DNA from 3 places in the Ruegeria sp. B1 genome. Region 1 is predicted to be linked to each of the others. Evidence: riboswitches for the same ligand, from Rfam matches in the RefSeq annotation. Region 1 holds a riboswitch; each other region holds the start of a gene.
What was found. Region 1 has a riboswitch for cobalamin ahead of nrdH (glutaredoxin-like protein NrdH). Riboswitches for the same ligand answer to the same signal wherever they lie in the genome.
Positions count from the first base shown of each region.

Region 2: it holds a riboswitch for cobalamin, as region 1 does, so the genes downstream of both, ACR3ES_RS18960 (DUF1636 family protein) here and nrdH (glutaredoxin-like protein NrdH) in region 1, are expected to answer to the same signal.
Region 3: it holds a riboswitch for cobalamin, as region 1 does, so the genes downstream of both, ACR3ES_RS11225 (DUF1636 domain-containing protein) here and nrdH (glutaredoxin-like protein NrdH) in region 1, are expected to answer to the same signal.

Region 1 is NZ_JBQFJA010000003.1:68,001-74,206, reverse strand. Features, by position in the region: gene ACR3ES_RS25315 (IS30 family transposase) at 682-1,692, opposite strand; gene ACR3ES_RS25310 (hypothetical protein) at 1,720-2,052, opposite strand; cobalamin riboswitch at 2,522-2,713, shown strand; gene nrdH (glutaredoxin-like protein NrdH) at 2,796-3,017, shown strand; gene nrdI (class Ib ribonucleoside-diphosphate reductase assembly flavoprotein NrdI) at 3,033-3,446, shown strand; gene nrdE (class 1b ribonucleoside-diphosphate reductase subunit alpha) at 3,428-5,551, shown strand; gene nrdF (class 1b ribonucleoside-diphosphate reductase subunit beta) at 5,563-6,206, shown strand, end outside.
Region 2 is NZ_JBQFJA010000001.1:3,832,856-3,839,061, reverse strand. Features, by position in the region: gene ACR3ES_RS18975 (iron ABC transporter permease) at 1-188, opposite strand, end outside; gene ACR3ES_RS18970 (ABC transporter substrate-binding protein) at 189-1,139, opposite strand; gene ACR3ES_RS18965 (ABC transporter ATP-binding protein) at 1,152-1,928, opposite strand; gene ACR3ES_RS18960 (DUF1636 family protein) at 1,925-2,281, opposite strand; cobalamin riboswitch at 2,381-2,588, opposite strand; gene ACR3ES_RS18955 (hypothetical protein) at 2,625-3,116, opposite strand; gene ACR3ES_RS18950 (hypothetical protein) at 3,113-3,334, opposite strand; gene ACR3ES_RS18945 (D-lyxose/D-mannose family sugar isomerase) at 3,478-4,143, opposite strand; gene ACR3ES_RS18940 (carbohydrate kinase family protein) at 4,164-5,090, opposite strand; gene ACR3ES_RS18935 (glucokinase) at 5,131-6,090, opposite strand; partial or broken gene ACR3ES_RS18930 (GH1 family beta-glucosidase) at 6,157-6,206, opposite strand, start outside.
Region 3 is NZ_JBQFJA010000001.1:2,268,727-2,274,932, reverse strand. Features, by position in the region: gene ACR3ES_RS11245 (sensor histidine kinase) at 1-400, opposite strand, end outside; gene ACR3ES_RS11240 (response regulator transcription factor) at 385-1,077, opposite strand; gene ACR3ES_RS11235 (DUF4153 domain-containing protein) at 1,085-2,626, opposite strand; gene ACR3ES_RS11230 (NAD(P)-dependent oxidoreductase) at 2,755-3,702, opposite strand; cobalamin riboswitch at 3,850-4,056, shown strand; gene ACR3ES_RS11225 (DUF1636 domain-containing protein) at 4,149-4,523, shown strand; gene cobW (cobalamin biosynthesis protein CobW) at 4,525-5,580, shown strand; gene cobN (cobaltochelatase subunit CobN) at 5,587-6,206, shown strand, end outside.

The DNA of each region.
Region 1 (6,206 bases):
CCTTTTGACATGTTGGGCCAAGCAGCAGAGAACGACGAGAGAGAGCCCTGAGTCACCGATGCTGCGGGATGAGCGAATGTCGGCTACCGTGGATCGGCCCAGCGACAGCATGGTGTTCCGTATAATCCTAGATCCACCCGTCGGGGCGTTCCAAATACCGGCGAGGACGCGACTGGAACGGTCAAACCGTTCCAGTCAGTCGTCTCGCGAAGGCGCGCCTTACTACGACGAAGCGTAGCGCAATCAGGGCTAGTAGCTGTTTATGGCTCCATTCCCGGCGATGGCTCAGATGTAGGTTCGGGCCTCGGCTCAGGACCAATCGCTTCGACGACTAGTATGTGTCGAGGCGGTTCTTCGCGTGCAAGAATTTTCCCGAAGTTGGCTTCTCTTAAAAGCGGATCGCCAATCGGGCATCGAAACAGTTCAGTGAAGAATTGATATGATGACCACGGACACGATCCGTGAATGTTCTGGTCTGAATAATCGTAGAAGGAGGCGGCACCACCGCATCTGATCCCAGTGGTAGCGTATACAAAAACATATGCTGCGAACGTGCGATTGATCATATCACGACACTGTTCGTGTAACCTGTCTGCTTCCGGTTTACTTAATGTTTTGTTTTCTTCTAGACGTTTCGACTGATGTGAACTCATGTTGAAGTGCAGTTCTTGATATGTCCTTTTATTCCAAACGGTTCTGGATCTCCATCAGCTTGGCTTCGAAGACTTCTGCAGGCGTTTGGTAGCCGAGGCACTTGCGGGGGGTCGAATTGAGGCGCTGACAAATCGACCTCAAATATCGATTTGTCAGCGCCGTCGGTTCGGTTGAGCGAGGCAGATACTTCCGCAGCCTGTTGTTCGTGTTCTCGACCGTTCCTTTCTGATACGGCGCTTGTGGATCGCAGAACCAGGCATCCGCGCCGATCCCGGCCCTGAGGTGCCTCCAGGCCGAGAACTCGGTGCCACGGTCGAAGGTGATCGACTGACGTGCATCGGCGGGCAGGGGAGCCAGCCCCTGGATCAGCGCTTCCATGATCGGCTTGGACTGGCGATCCTCATTGCGCATCACGACAGCATAGCGACTGACGCGTTCGACCAGAGACGTCACATTGACTTTCCCATACTCCTTGCGAAACATCATCAGATCACATTCCCAGTGGCCGAACTCAGTGCGGTCCGCGATGCGCTCGGGCCTGTGAGACAGGCTCTGCGTGTCAAAGATGTGGGTCCGGTTGTACCTGCGATAGCCACGTGGCCGGCGGCGTTTGCGATGCTCAGGGAGATGGCGGTAAAACTGTTCCTCGCGGCCATCCTTGGAATAGGCGAACCGATAGATCGTCTCGTGACTCACACGGATCGGATGGCGTTCAAGCCGCATCCGGCCTGCGATCTGTTCGGGCGACCATCCAGCCTTGAGTCGATCTTCGATGGCTTCCTTGAGGTCTGGATGCACGATCATCTTGCGATGGATCGCGCGGCGCGCCTCGTATTTGTCCTGAGCGACAACCGCGTGATATCCGTTGAGTTCTGGGATCTCAGTATCTGTGTATCGGTTCCGTTTGATGTCTCGGTAGATCGTAGAGGGGTTACGACCCAACCGATCGGCTATCTCAGCGACCGGCATTTTTGCTTCCAGCCACTTTGCGAGCTTACGTCGTTCGCCCAGTTTCAGGTGACAGTAGCGGCTTCCCATTCTTCATACTCCATGCAACTCTCTGTTTTAGTACAGAATTTGCACTTCGTTTGTGAATCCACCCTGAATTAGAACGCCTTTGTCATAATAGCGTCCGTACGCATTTAAACGGACATTCAGCAAAATGTCGGCACCTACCCAGCTTTCCTCAGCGGCTTTTCCTGGGCCACCCCGAACAAACCGGCTTCTCCATTCAATTTCGCCAATCGTTCCATCTAGTCTTGCGTCTAACTGTCCAAGCAAAGCGCCAGTGATGTTTGGCTCATCTACGGCATCACCTTTTGCATACTTTTTCACGACAGCATCACATGCATTTGCCGCTCTGAGTGCAGCTTCCTCAACATCCTGCTCGAAGCTCATATTTCTATCTACCTAACTTGTCTGAGAAATGTTGCAGTCAGTTATACCCAACCGCACCGGATGTTCACCCCAGCCGCGCGGCAAAATTACGAATGGCGGCAAAGTCCGCTCCCGTGCCATTCACTATGTCACTCTGAAAATCCGGTTTGCGCCGTTTGACACTTGCTGCACGAGCAAAACTCTAGGCGACGGTGAAGGTCTGGTAAGGGCTCGGACCGGACGTTATCTGCGACAAACCGAATTGGTCGAATAGAGCCCAAAGCCGCCGTTGCCCCAGCCTCATGTGATTGCAAACGCAGCATAATGGTCCCGGCCCAAAGCGGCCATTTGCGTCGGTGTCATCGAAGGTCTGGTTGGAGCCCAAAGCGGACGCAATCGAGAGTGCTTCCTTCATTTCTTGAGTTGGGAGCAAACAAAAGATTTTAATGCCGGGTCGGCTCTACATGTTGACAAAATACTCAACCAGAACCCAATATAGTGTTGCTTCGGTTCTTTCGATTCTTATTGAAAGCTAAGAGGGAAACCGGTGAAATTCCGGCGCTGCCCCCGCAACTGTAAGCGGATAGATCGGCTGAATACGCCACTGAAAGCGTGCTTTTGGGAAGGCCAGTCCGAACGAAGATCCGCGAGCCAGGAGACCTGCCGCAAGCTCGAACAAAAACCACGAACGGAGGGTTCGGGGGCGTGTGACGGGCTTGTTTTGCCCATAGCGTCCTCGGCTTTGATTAAAGGACAGAGGACAAATGAGCATTACCGTATATTCCAAACCCGCTTGCGTACAATGCACCGCCACGACGCGCGCGCTGGATGCAAAAGGCATAACCTATGACGTCATCGACCTGACCCAGGACGACAGCGCCATGACCCATGTGACCGAGCTGGGCTATCGTCAGGCCCCTGTCGTTGTCGCGGGTAGTGATCACTGGTCGGGCTTCCGCCCGGACATGATCGCCCAGCTGGCCTGATCCATGGCAGCGCCGATCCCGGCGCTGGTCTATTTCTCATCGAAATCCGGAAACACCCACCGCTTTATCTCGCGGCTGGGCCTGACGTCTTTCCGAATTCCGACCGGGATGGACCCGCTGCCAGACCCTAAAGGTCCCTATGTTCTGATCTGCCCGACCTACGCTGATGGCGAAGGACGCGGGGCGGTTCCGAAACAGGTGATCCGGTTTCTGAACGACCCGATCAGGCGCGCCGGGATCGTTGGGGTGATCGGCGCAGGCAATCGCAATTTCGGTGCGACCTATGCTTTGGCCGGTCGCATCATCGCCCAGAAATGCAACATGCCCCTGCTCTATTCCTTCGAACTGGCGGGCACTGACACAGACATCGCCCGCGTCCGCGACGGGCTTGAGAAATTAGGGAGACATCTATGCTCGACAGCAGCGTAAACGAGCAGGACTATCACGCGTTGAACGCGATGCTGAACCTCTACGATGGTGAGGGGAAGATCCGCTTTGACGCTGACCGCATGGCCGCGCGGCAGTATTTCCTGCAGCATGTGAACCAGAACACGGTTTTCTTCCATTCGCTGGATGAAAAGCTGGGGTATCTGGTGTCCGAAGGCTATTACGAAGAGGCCGTGCTGGACCAGTATTCAAAGAACTTCATGCGCAAGATCTGGGATGCGGCCTATGCCAAGAAGTTCCGGTTCCCGACCTTTCTGGGCGCGTTCAAATATTACACCTCATATACGCTGAAAACCCGTGACGGGCAGCGGTTCCTGGAACGCTATGAGGACCGCGTGGTCATGACCGCACTGGCGCTGGCACGCGGCGATGAGGCGTTGGCCCTGTCCTTCATGGAGGAAATCCTCGACGGTCGTTTCCAGCCCGCGACGCCCACCTTCCTAAACGCGGGCAAAGCTTCACGCGGTGAGTTGATCTCGTGCTTCCTACTGCGGTTGGAAGACAACATGGAGAGCATCGGGCGCGGCATCAACTCGGCCCTGCAACTGTCCAAGCGCGGCGGAGGTGTGGCGCTGCTGCTGACCAACATCCGCGAGCACGGCGCACCGATCAAAGGAATTGAGAACCAGTCCTCCGGCGTGATCCCGGTAATGAAACTGCTGGAAGACAGCTTCTCCTACGCCAACCAGCTGGGTGCGCGGCAAGGCGCGGGTGCGGTCTATCTGAACGCGCACCACCCGGACATCATGCGCTTCCTCGACACCAAGCGCGAAAACGCGGATGAGAAAATCCGTATCAAAACACTGAGCCTTGGCGTGGTGATCCCTGACATCACGTTCGAGTTGGCGAAGAAAAACGCTGATATGTACCTGTTCTCGCCCCATGACGTGGAAAAGGTCTATGGCGTGCCGCTCTCGGAAATCTCGGTGACCGAGAAGTATTACGAGATGGTGGACGACAAGCGCATCCGGAAATCCAAAGTCAACGCGCGGGAATTCTTCCAGACAATTGCTGAGATCCAGTTCGAATCCGGTTACCCCTACGTGATGTTTGAAGACACGGTAAACCGGATGAACCCCATCGCGGGCCGGATCAACATGTCGAACCTGTGTTCCGAGATTTTGCAGGTCAATGAAGCGTCCGAATTCAACGATGACCTCAGCTATTCCCATCTGGGCACAGATATCTCCTGCAACCTCGGCTCGCTGAACATTGCCAGGACAATGGATGGCGGCGATCTGGGCAGCACTGTTGGCGCTGCGATCCGCGCGCTGACGGCGGTGTCCGAGATGTCGGCAATCGACTCGGTGCCGTCCGTGCGTCGCGGCAATGATGAAAGCCACGCGATCGGTCTGGGGCAGATGAACCTGCACGGGTTCCTTGCCCGCGAACACATCCACTATGGCTCGCCAGAGGGGGTCGAGTTCACATCCGTGTACTTCGCGACCGTCGCTTATCACGCGATCCGCACCTCCTGCGAACTGGCGCAGGAACGCAAGACATCTTTCAAGGGGTTCGAGGACTCCGACTATGCCTCGGGCACCTTCTTCGACAAATACACCACCCGTGACTGGCTGCCCGAAAGTGAGCGGGTGAAGGCTCTGTTCGACGGCATGACCCTGCCCACAAGCGACGACTGGGCGGCGTTGAAGGCCGATGTGATGAAAAACGGCCTCTATAACCGCAACCTTCAAGCGGTGCCGCCGACAGGGTCGATCAGCTATATCAACAACTCGACCTCATCGATCCACCCGATTGTGTCCAAGATCGAAATCCGCAAAGAGGGCAAGATCGGCCGCGTCTACTATCCGGCGGCATTCATGGACAATGATAACCTCGAATACTATCGCGATGCCTATGAGATCGGCCCCGAGGCGCTGATCGACACCTATGCGGCGGCCACCGCGCATGTGGATCAGGGTCTGTCGTTGACCCTGTTCTTTCCGGCCGAGGCCACGACCCGCGATATCAACCGCGCGCAAATCTATGCGTGGAAGAAGGGCATCAAAACCATCTATTACGTGCGTTTGCGCCAGGAGGCCCTTGAAGGGACCGAGGTGCAGGGCTGCGTATCCTGCTCGCTGTAAGGGGAAACGATATGAAAGATATGATCCAAACCAAGATCCCCCGCGCGATTAACTGGAACCGGCTGGAAGACGACAAGGACCTTGAGGTCTGGAACCGTCTGACGGTCAACTTCTGGCTGCCCGAGAAAGTACCGCTGTCCAACGATATCCAAAGCTGGGCCACGCTGACGGACCACGAAAAGCAACTGACCATCCGCGTCTTCACTGGCCTGACCCTGCTGGACACGATTCAGAACACGGTCGGTGCCCCTGCCCTGATGCCGGATGCCGTCACTCCGCATGAAGAGGCCGTGCTGACCAACATCGCCTTTATGGAGGCGGTACATGCGCGCAGCTATTCCTCGATCTTCTCGACACTGTGTTCGACCAAAGAAATCGACGAGGCTTTCCGTTGGTCCGAAGAAAACCCGCATCTGCAGGCCAAAGCCGAGGCGATCCTGAACACATACGCTCCGGGCAATGACCCGCTGAAACGCAAGATCGCGTCGGTGTTTCTGGAAAGCTTCCTGTTCTATTCCGGGTTCTACCTGCCGATGTACTGGTCCAGCCGCGCCAAGCTGACCAACACCGCCGACCTGATCCGCCTGATCATCCGGGATGAGGCCGTGCATGGCTATTACATCGGCTACAAATTCCAGCGCGGCTACGAGAAGCT
Region 2 (6,206 bases), on a different contig from region 1:
GGCAGGCGCAGATCGAACACGATCCGGTGCAGAGGCGACATCTCACCATCGCTGAGGCCAATACCCAGCCCGACGGCGGTGAACACGTCCGAAATCGGGATTGGCGTTGTGCCATAAATCGTGGACAGCAGAACAAGGGCGGTCAAAACGACCGCCCCCATCACACTCAATCGACCTGTCAGGCCCATTTAGTTCATATCCGGATGCATGGCCTGCGCCATTTTCTCGATGGCGTCGATGTTTGCCGGTCCGGGTGTTAGTTCCTCGTAGCGCAAACCGATCCAGCGTTCGTTTTTGACCGCATCGGTCTGCGACATCACAGGATGTTCTTGCAGGAATTTAAACGTATCCGCAGCGCCATTGCCGGTCTGGTAGTCCAGCAAGACCAGAAACTCGGGATTTGAGGCAGCTACGGCCTCCCATGACGTGCGGCCCCAGCTGGTATCCAGATCATGGGTGACGTTTTCCCCGCCTGCGGCCGCGATCATCGCGTCTGGAATGGCAAACTTACCGGCCGTAAATGGTGCATCTGCCGGTCCGTCCAGCAGAAAGACACGGGGCTTGGCCAGGTCGGCGGTTTTGGTTTCGATGGCGGACAGCTGGTCTTTCCAGCCCGAAACAAGAGCTTCGGCCTTGTCTTCAACATGCATGACCTGACCCAGACGCAGGACATCGTCAAACAGCAGATCCATGCTTGCTTCGGGGCGATCCTTGTTCAGATGCACGCAGCTTTCGGTCAGGATCATTGTCTTGATACCGAACGGGGCCAGGGTATCCGGCGTCACGTCGCCGCCCGGTTTCATCCCATAGTACCAGCCGGCAAAAAACAGATCGGGTTCAACCGCAACCAGATTTTCAACGGTTGGGTATTTCGGAGCAAGTTCCGGGATGTCTCCGCGCAGGGTGTCAAAATCCGCGCTGGTCTTGTACCAGCCTGTGATCCCGGTCAGCCCCACGATCTGATCCTGCAGGCCCAGGGCAAAGGCCATATCCGTCATGTTCATGTCGTGAACAACAACCCGCTCGGGCTTGGTTTCAAACACCAAAGGTTCGCCGCAATTGTCGACGGTCACGTCGTGCGCTGCCGCGCCGGTCGCGAAGCCGGTGACCAAGGCCACGGACCAGAGTTTCTGCATCATAGTAAGCTCCTGTTAGGATGACAGTTTTCGTTTTCGGATATCGAGGGCCGGGATCACGCGGCCTTCATGGGTAAAGCACAGGTAGTCGACACCAAAGGTCTCGCGGACACGGTCCGGGGTCAGCACCTCACCAACCGGTCCGAACCCGGTCAGACGCGTGGATTTCATCAGCGCGACGTGTGAGGCAAATTCCGGGATCATGACCAGATCGTGCACGATCATAACGACCGTGATCCCCAGATCTGCAATCAGAGACAACATGTGCCCCTTGGCATCCGGGTCCAGATGGTTGGTCGGTTCGTCCAGAAACAGCAACGAGGGGTTCTGTGCCAGAGCGCGCGCGATATGCGCCCGCTGTTTTTCCCCACCCGACAAGCGTGTCATCGGTTTTTCGGCCAGATGCGTCAGTTCGGTCGTCACAAGAACGCGGTCCAGCGCTTCTTTGTGGTCCGCTGCCGATTTGTCGGCTTTGATGGGTATCTGTCCTAACGCCACATAGTCACGCAGCCGCAACCGTCCGTCCGGAAACTCCTGCTGGCTGACCACGGCAATGGCGCGTGCCCTTTGCTGGGCTGTCAGTGTGCGGAGGCTTTGCCCACGAATGCGCACGTCCCCAAGGGCGATACGTTCGACGCCGCAGAGCAAGTTCAGCAAGGTTGTCTTGCCGGCACCGTTGGGCCCGGCGATGGCCAACACCGCGCCTTCGTCCAGTGTGAACGAGACATCCTGCAGCAGCACATCTCCGTTCAGCGCAAAGTACTCCAGATCTTCGGCGACCAGAAAGCTCATGCCTTCCCCCCCACCGGTAGGCGGGGCATCCGCGACAGCGTTTTGTAAAACAGCGCAGGCGGACGATCCGACGCGCTGGTCCAGCCATCGGCGCAGTCGCCAAACTGATGCGCAAATGCGACCACCGCCTTCAGGTCCGCTTGGGTCTCAATATCGCCGAACAGGTACTGCGCCTTGCCCACAGCCTGCACACCCACGGTCATCGGTCGGGCGCATCCCGCCATACAGCGGATCAGGCGTGTTTCGTACCGTGCAGGCAACGCCGCATCCAGAACAGCCTTGGCAATGTCCGCTGGTATCGGCCCCTGGCAGGTCGAGCAGATCAGGACGAAATGATCAGGAGTGTCCGTCATTGTCCGCTCCGCCTGTTTCCACGAGCGGACAGAAGGTGCGAACAATGTTTGCACAAAAATGTGCCATCAAAGCCTCCTTCCAGGACACCCCGCCCCGGGTTGGTTGAACATCTGATGGCAGGTCTCCTGACTTGCGGGTCATTGCTTGGCCAACCTTCCCGGCATTGGGTGCCAGTGGTGATATGGCGTCGCTCTCCGCTTACAGTTGCGGGGGCAGTCACGGCCTTGGCGCCTATCCGGCGCCGCACCGTATTCCCATTTTCATCCCTCCGGTCATCCTTCGGGAACCATCGGAGTCAGCTAGTCTGGTGTCATAAGACTTGTCAAGCGTTTGGTGAGTGAGCTAGCGCACCACGCGCAGAACGGGCCGCCGGGCCGAACCTGTTCTTCGGCTGTTGTTCGTCGGAAACCGGTTTGCGAGCGTCAGACCGGCCTGAATCAGATGCGCGTCCGGATACCCGCCTGTGACCTGACCAACCGCATCGCGCGCGTCCGGTGTTTCGTCGCGCCGCATATAGTGCAGCATCTTCAGCAGGGCGAACTCGTCGCAGGTGACAGCCAATCTGTCGTCGACGCTCAAAGGATCGTTAAAGGCCAGACCATCGGGGCGGCAGTGCAGTGTCGCTTTGACGATCTTAAACACCAGATGCGCAAGGTTCAGACCCTGATCCTGCCCCCAGCGTTCTATTGCGATGGAATAGGCGTGCTGCCACGCTTGGGTCTCGGGGTCTTCCAAACTGAGTATGAAATGACGCATGACCGGCAACAGTCCGCGCTCGAAATCGTCGAACTCAAATTCATCCAGCTTTGTAGAAATGTCCGCTGAAAGTTTCACGCGCTTTTCCTTTCGGCTTTATTGGCCAGGCCGAACAGGCCGTGCACATTTTCTGGCAGGTTATTCTGGTCGACGGCTTCGACAGGTCGGGGCGAGGCTGCGTGGACCGGGAACCTGATATCCGCCTCGATGGCCTGACGCAGTTTGGGTTTCAACGCACATCCGTAGCGGCTGGCAACTGTATCCATGGCCAGTAGGTCTGTTAGAGACTTTGTCATCGTCAAATCATCCATCGGTTCCGGGGCAGTGACCGGGCGTGATTCCAAAGGATCTGACTGGGTCAGGCGGTATCTGACAAAAACAGTCAGAAAATGCAATGGTCAAAATGATCGCACCGCAGAACTTGGTGCACCGGTCGCGATCAGTAGTCCGAAACGAGTAGAAAATCCGGCTCGGTATCTTCCTCGATGGTGGCAAAACGCGGGATCGGATCTTCGAAAACGTTATCGGTGCGGTCGTCGTTGACGGTCGACACCTCACCAATCAGGCAATCGCCGCGTTCCGCCCAGAACGCATGCCAAACACCGGGCATCAGTGTTACGCTCTGTCCAGGTTTCAGGCGCAGGTGTTCGCCGGGTTGAATGGCAACGGGACAACCGTCGCTTGGAACCACGATCGGCGTTTCGCGATCAATCCCGCCCTTTGAGTCAGACGCGTAGATTTCCATCACCAGATCGCCGCCACCTCGGTTAATGATGTCTTCGGCCTTAACGATGTGGCGGTGCATCGGAGACAGCTGTTTATCGCGGGATATCAACAGTTTTTCCGCATACAACATCCCGCGTCCCTGGCTCAGGTCTTTCTCGTTTCCGTTGCGCAGTGTGAACAGGAACAGGCCAAGCTCATCGAACTTGCTTTGTCCATAGTCGGTGATGTCCCAACCTAGGCCGCGGTCGCGAATGCCTGACGCCTGCGCACTGCGCATCTGGTCGGGCGACCAATAGGCAAACGGGGGCAGGACAGCGCCGAAGGATTTGATGAACGCCTCGGCCTCGGTTTTGATGCGGTTGATGTCGGATCGCTTCATTGTACCCCCCCCTCGCAAGATCAAATCTCGTGCGCCCAAGGCGGATTCGCACCGGCACGAGATACGGTGACGGCGGCCACTCTGGCACCGTAGTCCAGCGCGGCGCGCAAGCTGTCGGTGCCCAGACTGCGGATCCCCTCTTTGGTCAGATGCCCGGCCCGGTTCAGTTCGGCCAAAACGCCGGCGTTAAAGGTGTCTCCGGCCCCAACGGTATCCACGACCTGAACCGGATTCACCGGCACATTGGTTTCGGACCCGTCGGCGAGATATCCGGACGCGCCGTCGCTGCCACGGGTAACAATCACGACCGCAGGTCCCGCTTGCAGAAGCAGCGGAACCTTTTCGGCGTGACTTTCGGGACCGGGGATGATCCAGTCCAAATCCTCATCGGAAACCTTAACAATATCGGCCTGCGCAATCATCCGGTTGAGCCGGGTGCGGTAGCGGGTCTGATCCTGGATAAAGCCGGGTCTGATGTTTGGGTCCAACATGACGGCCCTGTCTTTTCCCTGTCGATCCAGCAGGGCCGCATAGGCGTCGGCGCAGGGTTCACAGGCCAGGCTGATGCCACCGAAATAGAGCGCGGATACGGCGGGCAACTGGGTGGGCATGTCTTCGGCGCGCAACATCCGACCGGCGGAGTTTTCGTCGACGAATGTGTATGAGGCATGACCCTCTTTTAGTTCGACGAATGCCAAGGTTGTCGGCCGATCTGATTGTATCGCATGTGTTGCATCGACGTGGCTGGCCTGCAGAGCCTCGGCCAATTGCCGACCAAACATGTCCGAGGAGAGGCCCGTCAGCAATCCCGCCGGAGCCCCTAAGCGCCCCAGAGCAATGGCCGTGTTGAACACGGCACCGCCGGAATGCGGCACAAAACCCTGTGATCCTGAGACCGTCGGTTCCGCGATCATGTCTATTAGGGCTTCGCCACAGCACATGATCATCCCATGCTCCTTTTTTCGAAATTGAGGTTCGGCGGCCTGTTTACCGCTTCAGCGCATTTTTGCAGAAGTTGTTAGCGCCAACAATGCCAAATTCCGCCTGCTCCGAGATGTATAAATTCATGGACCGCCGCAAGTCGCTGAACCTGCCACCATCGTTGAATGTGTTTTGGAAGGCTTCGCCGAACAGCCAGCGGTTCTTTTCAGCGACCCCACCAACAAGGAAAACACCGCCTGCGGGCATCAGCGTTACCGCCATATCCCCCATCACCGCCCCCAAATGGGTTGTGAACATATGGGCCGCCGCGACAGCTATGGGATCCGTTCCATCCTTGGCGTCCTGCAGGATTTCTTTGGCGGTGCGGACAGGAGTGTCAACCTGACCCCCGGCCATGCCAACAGCCTGATACAGGATGGGAAGACCCATGCCACTCAGGAACATCTCGGCTTCAAGCGCAAGACTGTCCGAAAAGAAACACTCTGGCGCGATATGGCGTGCGGCATCAAAAATATCCACCTCGTCTCGATGACGGGGGGACAGGCCCACATGACCGCCTTCGCCCGATACTGTGTGAAAGTGACCCTCGGAATAAAGCAGAGCACCAACGCCGAGCCCGGTGCCCGGACCGACAACAAGCCGGGTCCCCTGTGGCGGACTGGCCTCGCCTTGCAAGACCACAACATCCGCCTCCGTCACTTCCGCCACGGACCATGCGGCAGCGGTGAAATCGTTGATGACATAGGTGTGCTTGGACCCGGTGGCCCGGGCCAGTTCTGCTTCGGACAGGTCCAGATGGGCGTTTGTCAGGCGAATGGTGCCGTCTTTGACCGGACCGGCACCGGCGGCAACAACGGCCTGGGGATCGGTTCCGATTTCGTCGCGCAGGCTGTGAAACGCCTCCAGCAAATCTGGCAGCGTGCCGGTTGGGTGCTTGCGCAGGTCGGTCAGCTCGCCGTCCGAGACAACGCCAAGACGGGTGTTTGTACCGCCGATATCCGCCACAAGGTTCCAGTGCTCATGGACTGCGCCGGCAGGCTGAGCCAACGGCAGGGCGACATCCTCTCCTTTACTAAGCGCAGATTTCAGTGCTTTGAAGGAGGCCTTGGGCGTGCGTTTGA
Region 3 (6,206 bases), on a different contig from region 1:
CCAATGTGCTCACCTGTGCGGCGTCTGCGATGCGCGACAGGTCCGGGCCGATGGCCTGATAGATCGGCGCGGGTCTCGTGGCCGCTGTGATCGCGTCCGGGCGCGGCGGCAGAGTGGTCTCCGGCCCCAGGGACAGCGACGGAAAGACCGGATCGTAACCCTGCGACGCCGAGGGCCCGGTGTCGCCGACCCCGGCCTCTTCTGCATAGAGTTCTGCATAGACGGCAGCCATGACGGCGGCCTGTGTTAACAGGCTTTCCTCGGTCTGCTGAACCAGTTGGTTGGCATAGAACCTGAACAGAAACAGGCTTGCGATCGGCAGACACAACACCAGCCCCAGAACCAGCAGCAACACGGTCCCAAGATGGGGGCGCCATTTTCGGGTTACCCGGACCGGCACGCACCCATCCTCAGCCCGCCCCCATGGACCGTGACGATACTGTCCAGACACCCCGCCCGAGACAGCTTGCCCCTGATGTTGCGAATATGGCTGTCGATTGTGCGGTCCGAAACATGAATGTTGACCCCGTACACCGCGCTGATCAGGTGCCGGCGTGAAACCACGTTATCGGGACGTTCCATAAGAACCTCCAACAGAGAAAACTCAGATGCCGTTAACGCGATATCCCGGCCAGCCAACTCACACAGATGCCGATTCAGATCCAGCCGCAAATCCCCACGGCTGTATGTCCGCTCCGGCTGAATGGCAACGGACTGCGTGCGTTTCAGGATCGCCTTGATCCTTGCAACCAGTTCGCGTGGGGAAAACGGTTTGGTCACATAGTCGTCACCGCCGATTTCCAGCCCGACGATCCGGTCCACCTCGTCATCCCGTGCGGTCAGAAACAGGATCGGCAGGTCCGAGGTTCTGCGAATTTCCCGACACACATCGAGCCCGTCCAGTTCCGGGAGCCCGATATCCAGAACCACAAGGTCCGGCGGCTCGGCCTGAACCGATGCCAATGCGGCAAGGCCGTCTTCGGCATGGGCTGTGGTGTAGCCGGATTTCTCGGCCGCAAACCCGATCACCTCGCGGATATGCGGATCGTCATCCACAATGAGAATATGGCCGGACATGAGGGGCTTACCTTTGCGTTTTTCCGTCAAGATAGACCTGAAGCCGCCACTTGCGAAAGCCCCATGTGCGCCAATTTTCAATCGGCTGAAAGACCGGTTTCGCGGGCGCATACCGACCATATCTGGGACACATGGGCAATCCTGTCAGCCCTTCATAGGCGTCAATCACCGGAAGAGCCTGTTCGCCAAGACCGCAAATGTAGGCTGCGTCCAAATCGCCAGCACCTTCGGATTTTCTGAGATTGTATGCAGCGATGACAAAGGCAAAATTGACAAAGCAACAGATGTACAAGGTGCCCATCAGGACCATCAGGTTGGATCGCACCAACCATGCGACGCTTCTGCTCTGATTGATCTGCATAATGGTCAGTGCCAGCCCAACAAGCACGAGGCCCATCCATATGAAGGCCGCGGCGCGGAGGTATGTCAGGCTGTACGCGTCGACATAGAGGTATAGCCGGACTGCCGCCGTGATCACCAGAAACACATTCTGCCCAAGCCACACCAACATCAGGGTTTTCAAAAACCGGCTGTGGTCGATCACTTTGTACGAGGCAACAGCAAACAACCCTGCCAAAAGCGCTGTTGCCACCAAAGGATAGGCCCCGCGATGTGCGTACCCGGCATAAGTCACCCCGTCTGGCAGCGACATGCCTCCGATCAGCACGCCGACATCCATGACCGTTTGCACCAGAAACAAGAGATTAAATAGAAACAGTGAGTTACGAAGCGACTCTACTGTTAAAAGGGACGCAAGCCATGGTCGCCGGCCCGTCCGAACATCAGGGGCTTTGGCTGCGGGTGCAAGCCAGGTTTCGGACAGAACCAGATACGGCCAGATCAGAGACGCCGCCAGCAACCAAAAAACCAGCCGCACCAGATGATCCCATGTCAGAAAATCCAGCCTGTACACCTGTTCGATAAACCGCTCCAAAACCGGGTTGGCGGCCGACAAAAGGAGCAGGAAAACAAGGCCGACCGAAACCGGCAGAATCATCGATTTGGCCAGTCGCCTCATGTTCGGGCCTGCCTGAGACGCGCGTACTTCCTTGACGGCCGTGATTGGCAGCAACGCCGCCCCGACGGTGGAGACGCGGACAAACGTCCGAATAGCCTGCCACCATCCGATCAAGCGCCCGTAACAGGCCCAAGCCACCAGAACCACGATCCCCGCAATCGTGAACACTAGCGACATGGCCTGAACCTGTTCGACCACCGGCAGGTTGCAGATGACCTGACCGCCGAGAACAATCGCCCATTCGCGTCGTGTTGCCCCTGCGGGTTTTGTAGCCAGCACGCAAGCGGAAAGCGAAATGGCAAACAGCGCGATGGACACACCCAAACCGTGATCCCAAAACAGGAAATCAGCCAGCCAAATCAAAAACAGAAGGAGGGGAACCACCGCAGGATGATATCTGACGGATTCCCTGGACTCTGACGGCCTTTGCGCCCCTATATCGCTGGTGGTGTTCGCATCACTGCAATCCAACCACCACCCGTCCTGCCGGATGCTGTCCGGCAAGCCATTCAGTATCAGTTTTCCGCTCATCTGTCCCTCCGAGCAATGTTTTGCGTCAAAGCGGAGTATGCGCGGCGCGTTTGCATATGACGCCCGCAGGTCGTGCAGGCGTCAGGATTGTTTTGTGCAGGTTTCGTGCAACCGGCTTTTTGCGCGACCTAGCGACCTTGCGGAATCACCTCGTATCCCGGTTCCTCCGGTTCATCATCTTCCATTTCCATTGGGAACCCCGGCGCCGTGATGTCGAGCCCGGTGGCGTCTTCGAGCCTTCTGATAATATTCGGGGACAGTTCCCGATCCCCGTAGCGGGCAATGCCGTCCTCGAAGATCTTGATCATCATCGGGTTAATCTCCAGCGGCACGCCGGCACGGTCCGCAACCTCCTGAAACAGGCCAATGTCCTTTTTCACCAGATCCATAGTGAATGAAATATCGCGCGAGCCGTTCAGGATGACCTGGCTTTCGGTTTCATGCACAAAGGACGTCCCCGACGAGATCTTGATCGCCTCGTACGTGGTGTTCAGGTCCATACCTGCAGCTTTGGCGGTGACCAGCGCCTCGGCGCAGGTGATCAGGTTCGCTGTTGCCAGATAGTTGGTCAGCACTTTCAGAACCGACGCCGAGCCCAACTCACCCGTGTGCAGAACCCGCCGCCCCATCGTCGTCAAAAACGGCAGGATATGTTCGAATGTCTCGCGGTCACAGCCCGCAAAGATCGAGATATTGCCGGTGGCCGCGCGGTGACACCCGCCCGAAACCGGGCAATCCACAGCGGCCCCGCCCCGTTCGATCACCAGCGCGCCCAGGCGTTTGACCTCGGCCTCGTCGGTGGTGGACATTTCCATCCAGATCTTGCCGGGCCCAACCTCGGGCAGCATTTCCTGCATCACCGCGTCCGAGGCCGCAGGAGATGGCAGGCAGGTGATAACTGCGTCACAATCCAGCATCATCTGTGCCGGGCTTTCTGCGGCTTTCGCCCCCCTGGCCACAAATTCTGCAACCAATTCAGGGTTCAGATCGTGGACCGTCAGATCGAGCCCGTTGCGCAGCAACGACCCCGAAAGCTTTCCGCCAACGTTTCCAAGACCAATGAAACCAACTTTCATGTAGCATTACTCCCTGCTTACATTTTCGCGCAGACCGCAACACGGTTGCGTGCGCGCCGTCATGCCGCCCAGCGACGCTGGCAGGTCGCTTTTCATCCCTTCAACGCTTCTGTGTGCGTAACGCGCTTGACAAGCTGCCCGCGGGTGCCGCATGTCCGATCCGTTGGTGTCTGCAACCGCAGATGAAAAGGGAATGCGTCAACGGTTTATCCGCCAAACGCAGCCGCCCCCGCGACCGTGACCGGAGAGGGTGCCCAATGCCACTGGCCAAAAGGCCGGGAAGGCGGGTCATCCGACAGAGCCATCGCTCTGACATCCGCAAGCCGGGAGACCTGCCAACGCCCGAAGACCAGACCGGACGGGGTGTTCCGGTGTCGGGACCATGGCGATCAGCGTGGCCCGCATGAAACCCCGTCCCCCATGAACCGAAAAGGGGGATGAGAGACATGACCGAAACCGCACCAGTGGAACTGCTGGTTTGCACCACTTGCCGACGCGGGTTGCCCATTGAGGATGATGCGCAGCGCCCCGGCGCCAAACTGCACAAGGCCCTGGCCCAAGCTGAACTGCCCGATGGGATCGCTCTGAAACCCGTCGAATGCCTTTCGAACTGCGATCAGGGATGCTCGATTGTTCTGCGCGGCGGGCCAACCCGCTGGACCTTTGTCTATGAAAATCTGAACGAGGCCGACGATGTCGCAATCATCGTCGAAGGCGCTATCAAGTACCTCGCCGCCGAGGATGGCCTGGTCAAATGGCGTGAACGCCCTGAACATTTCCGCAAGAACTGCGCGGCCCGTATTCCCCCGATTGGAGCCTGATATGCCAAACCTTGAAAAACTTCCCGTCACCGTGATCACCGGCTTTCTGGGCGCGGGAAAAACAACCCTGATCCGGCATCTGATGCAAAACCCTCAGGGCAAGCGTCTGGCCGTTGTCGTCAACGAGTTCGGAGACGTCGGCGTCGATGGTGAGATCCTCAAATCCTGTGCGATCCCGGATTGTCCCGCTGAGAATATCATGGAGTTGGCCAATGGCTGCATCTGCTGCACGGTCGCTGATGATTTCATCCCGACCATCGAGGTGCTGATGGCGCTGGAGCCGCGCCCGGATCACATCCTGATCGAAACCTCGGGGCTGGCGCTGCCGAAACCGCTGCTCAAAGCGTTTGACTGGCCCGATATCCGCTCGAAGATCACTGTAGATGGCGTGATCGCTCTGGCTGATGCCGAGGCGGTGGCGGCCGGTCGATTTGCCCCCAATGTCGAAGCAGTCGATGCCCAGCGTTTGGCGGATGAGTCAATCGACCATGAAACGCCTCTGTCAGAGGTGTTCGAGGATCAGATTTCCTGTGCCGATATCATCCTGCTAACCAAACCTGATCTGGCCGGTCCCGAGGGCGTTGCCAAGGCCAAAGAGGTTATCGCGGCTGAGGCACCACGGCCCCTACCCGTTGTCGAGGTGGCCGAGGGCGCGGTGGACGTGCGTGTTGTGCTGGGCCTAGAGGCCGCGGCCGAAGATGACATCGACGCACGTCCGTCGCATCATGACGGTCACGACGACCACGAACATGACGACTTCGAGAGCATCGTGGTCGAATTGCCTGAACAGACCGATCCGGTTGCTCTGGTTGCCAATATCGAGCGTCTGGCCAGGGAGTTGAACATCCTGCGCGTCAAAGGCTATGCGGCGGTGGCGGGCAAACCCATGCGCCTGCTGGTTCAGGCTGTCGGAGCCCGCGTGCGACATCAGTATGACCGCCCGTGGAAGCCGGACGAAGAGCGCCGGTCGCGATTGGTGGTCATCGCCGAACATGACGACATCGATGCAGCGGCAATCCGCAGCATCCTCGAAGGCGTCGCCGAGGCTGCCGAGTAACACCGCATGCACGTCGTCTTTCGCGAAAGCCACGGGTTAGAAGAGACAGAAACCCCAACCGATCTGGGCCAGAACCCGGCGGATCTGGTGGTCTTGTCTTTCTCTGACAGCGACCTTGGGGCTTTCGCGGCGGGCTGGCATCGCGGAGGCGGACCCGAAGGGCGTCTGCCGACCCTTCGGCTTGCGAACCTGACAGCGCTGAAACATCCCCTTTCGGTGGACACCTATGTCGAGCAGACGCTTGAGGGCGCAAAAGGTATCCTGATCCGCCTGATCGGCGGCGTACCCTACTGGTCGTACGGGTTGCAGCAGGTTCTGACGCTCGCGCAGGCCAACGGGATCGCGCTGGCCGTGCTGCCTGCGGACGGGCGCGAGGATACGCGGCTGGATGACTACTCGACGCTACCCGTATCCACCTTGCGGCGGTTAGCCCATCTTTGCGATAGCGGCGGAGAGGTCGCTGCACAGGCCGCTTTGGCACAGATGGCCTTGGCGACCGGGCTCTATGCCGGACCGGTCATGGGCGCAAAATCTATCCCTGAATGCGGTGCGTGGTGCCCGGATCGCGGCGTTGTTTCTGCGGAAGCGGCGTTTGCAGGAGACGCGAAACGCATTCTTGTGACCTT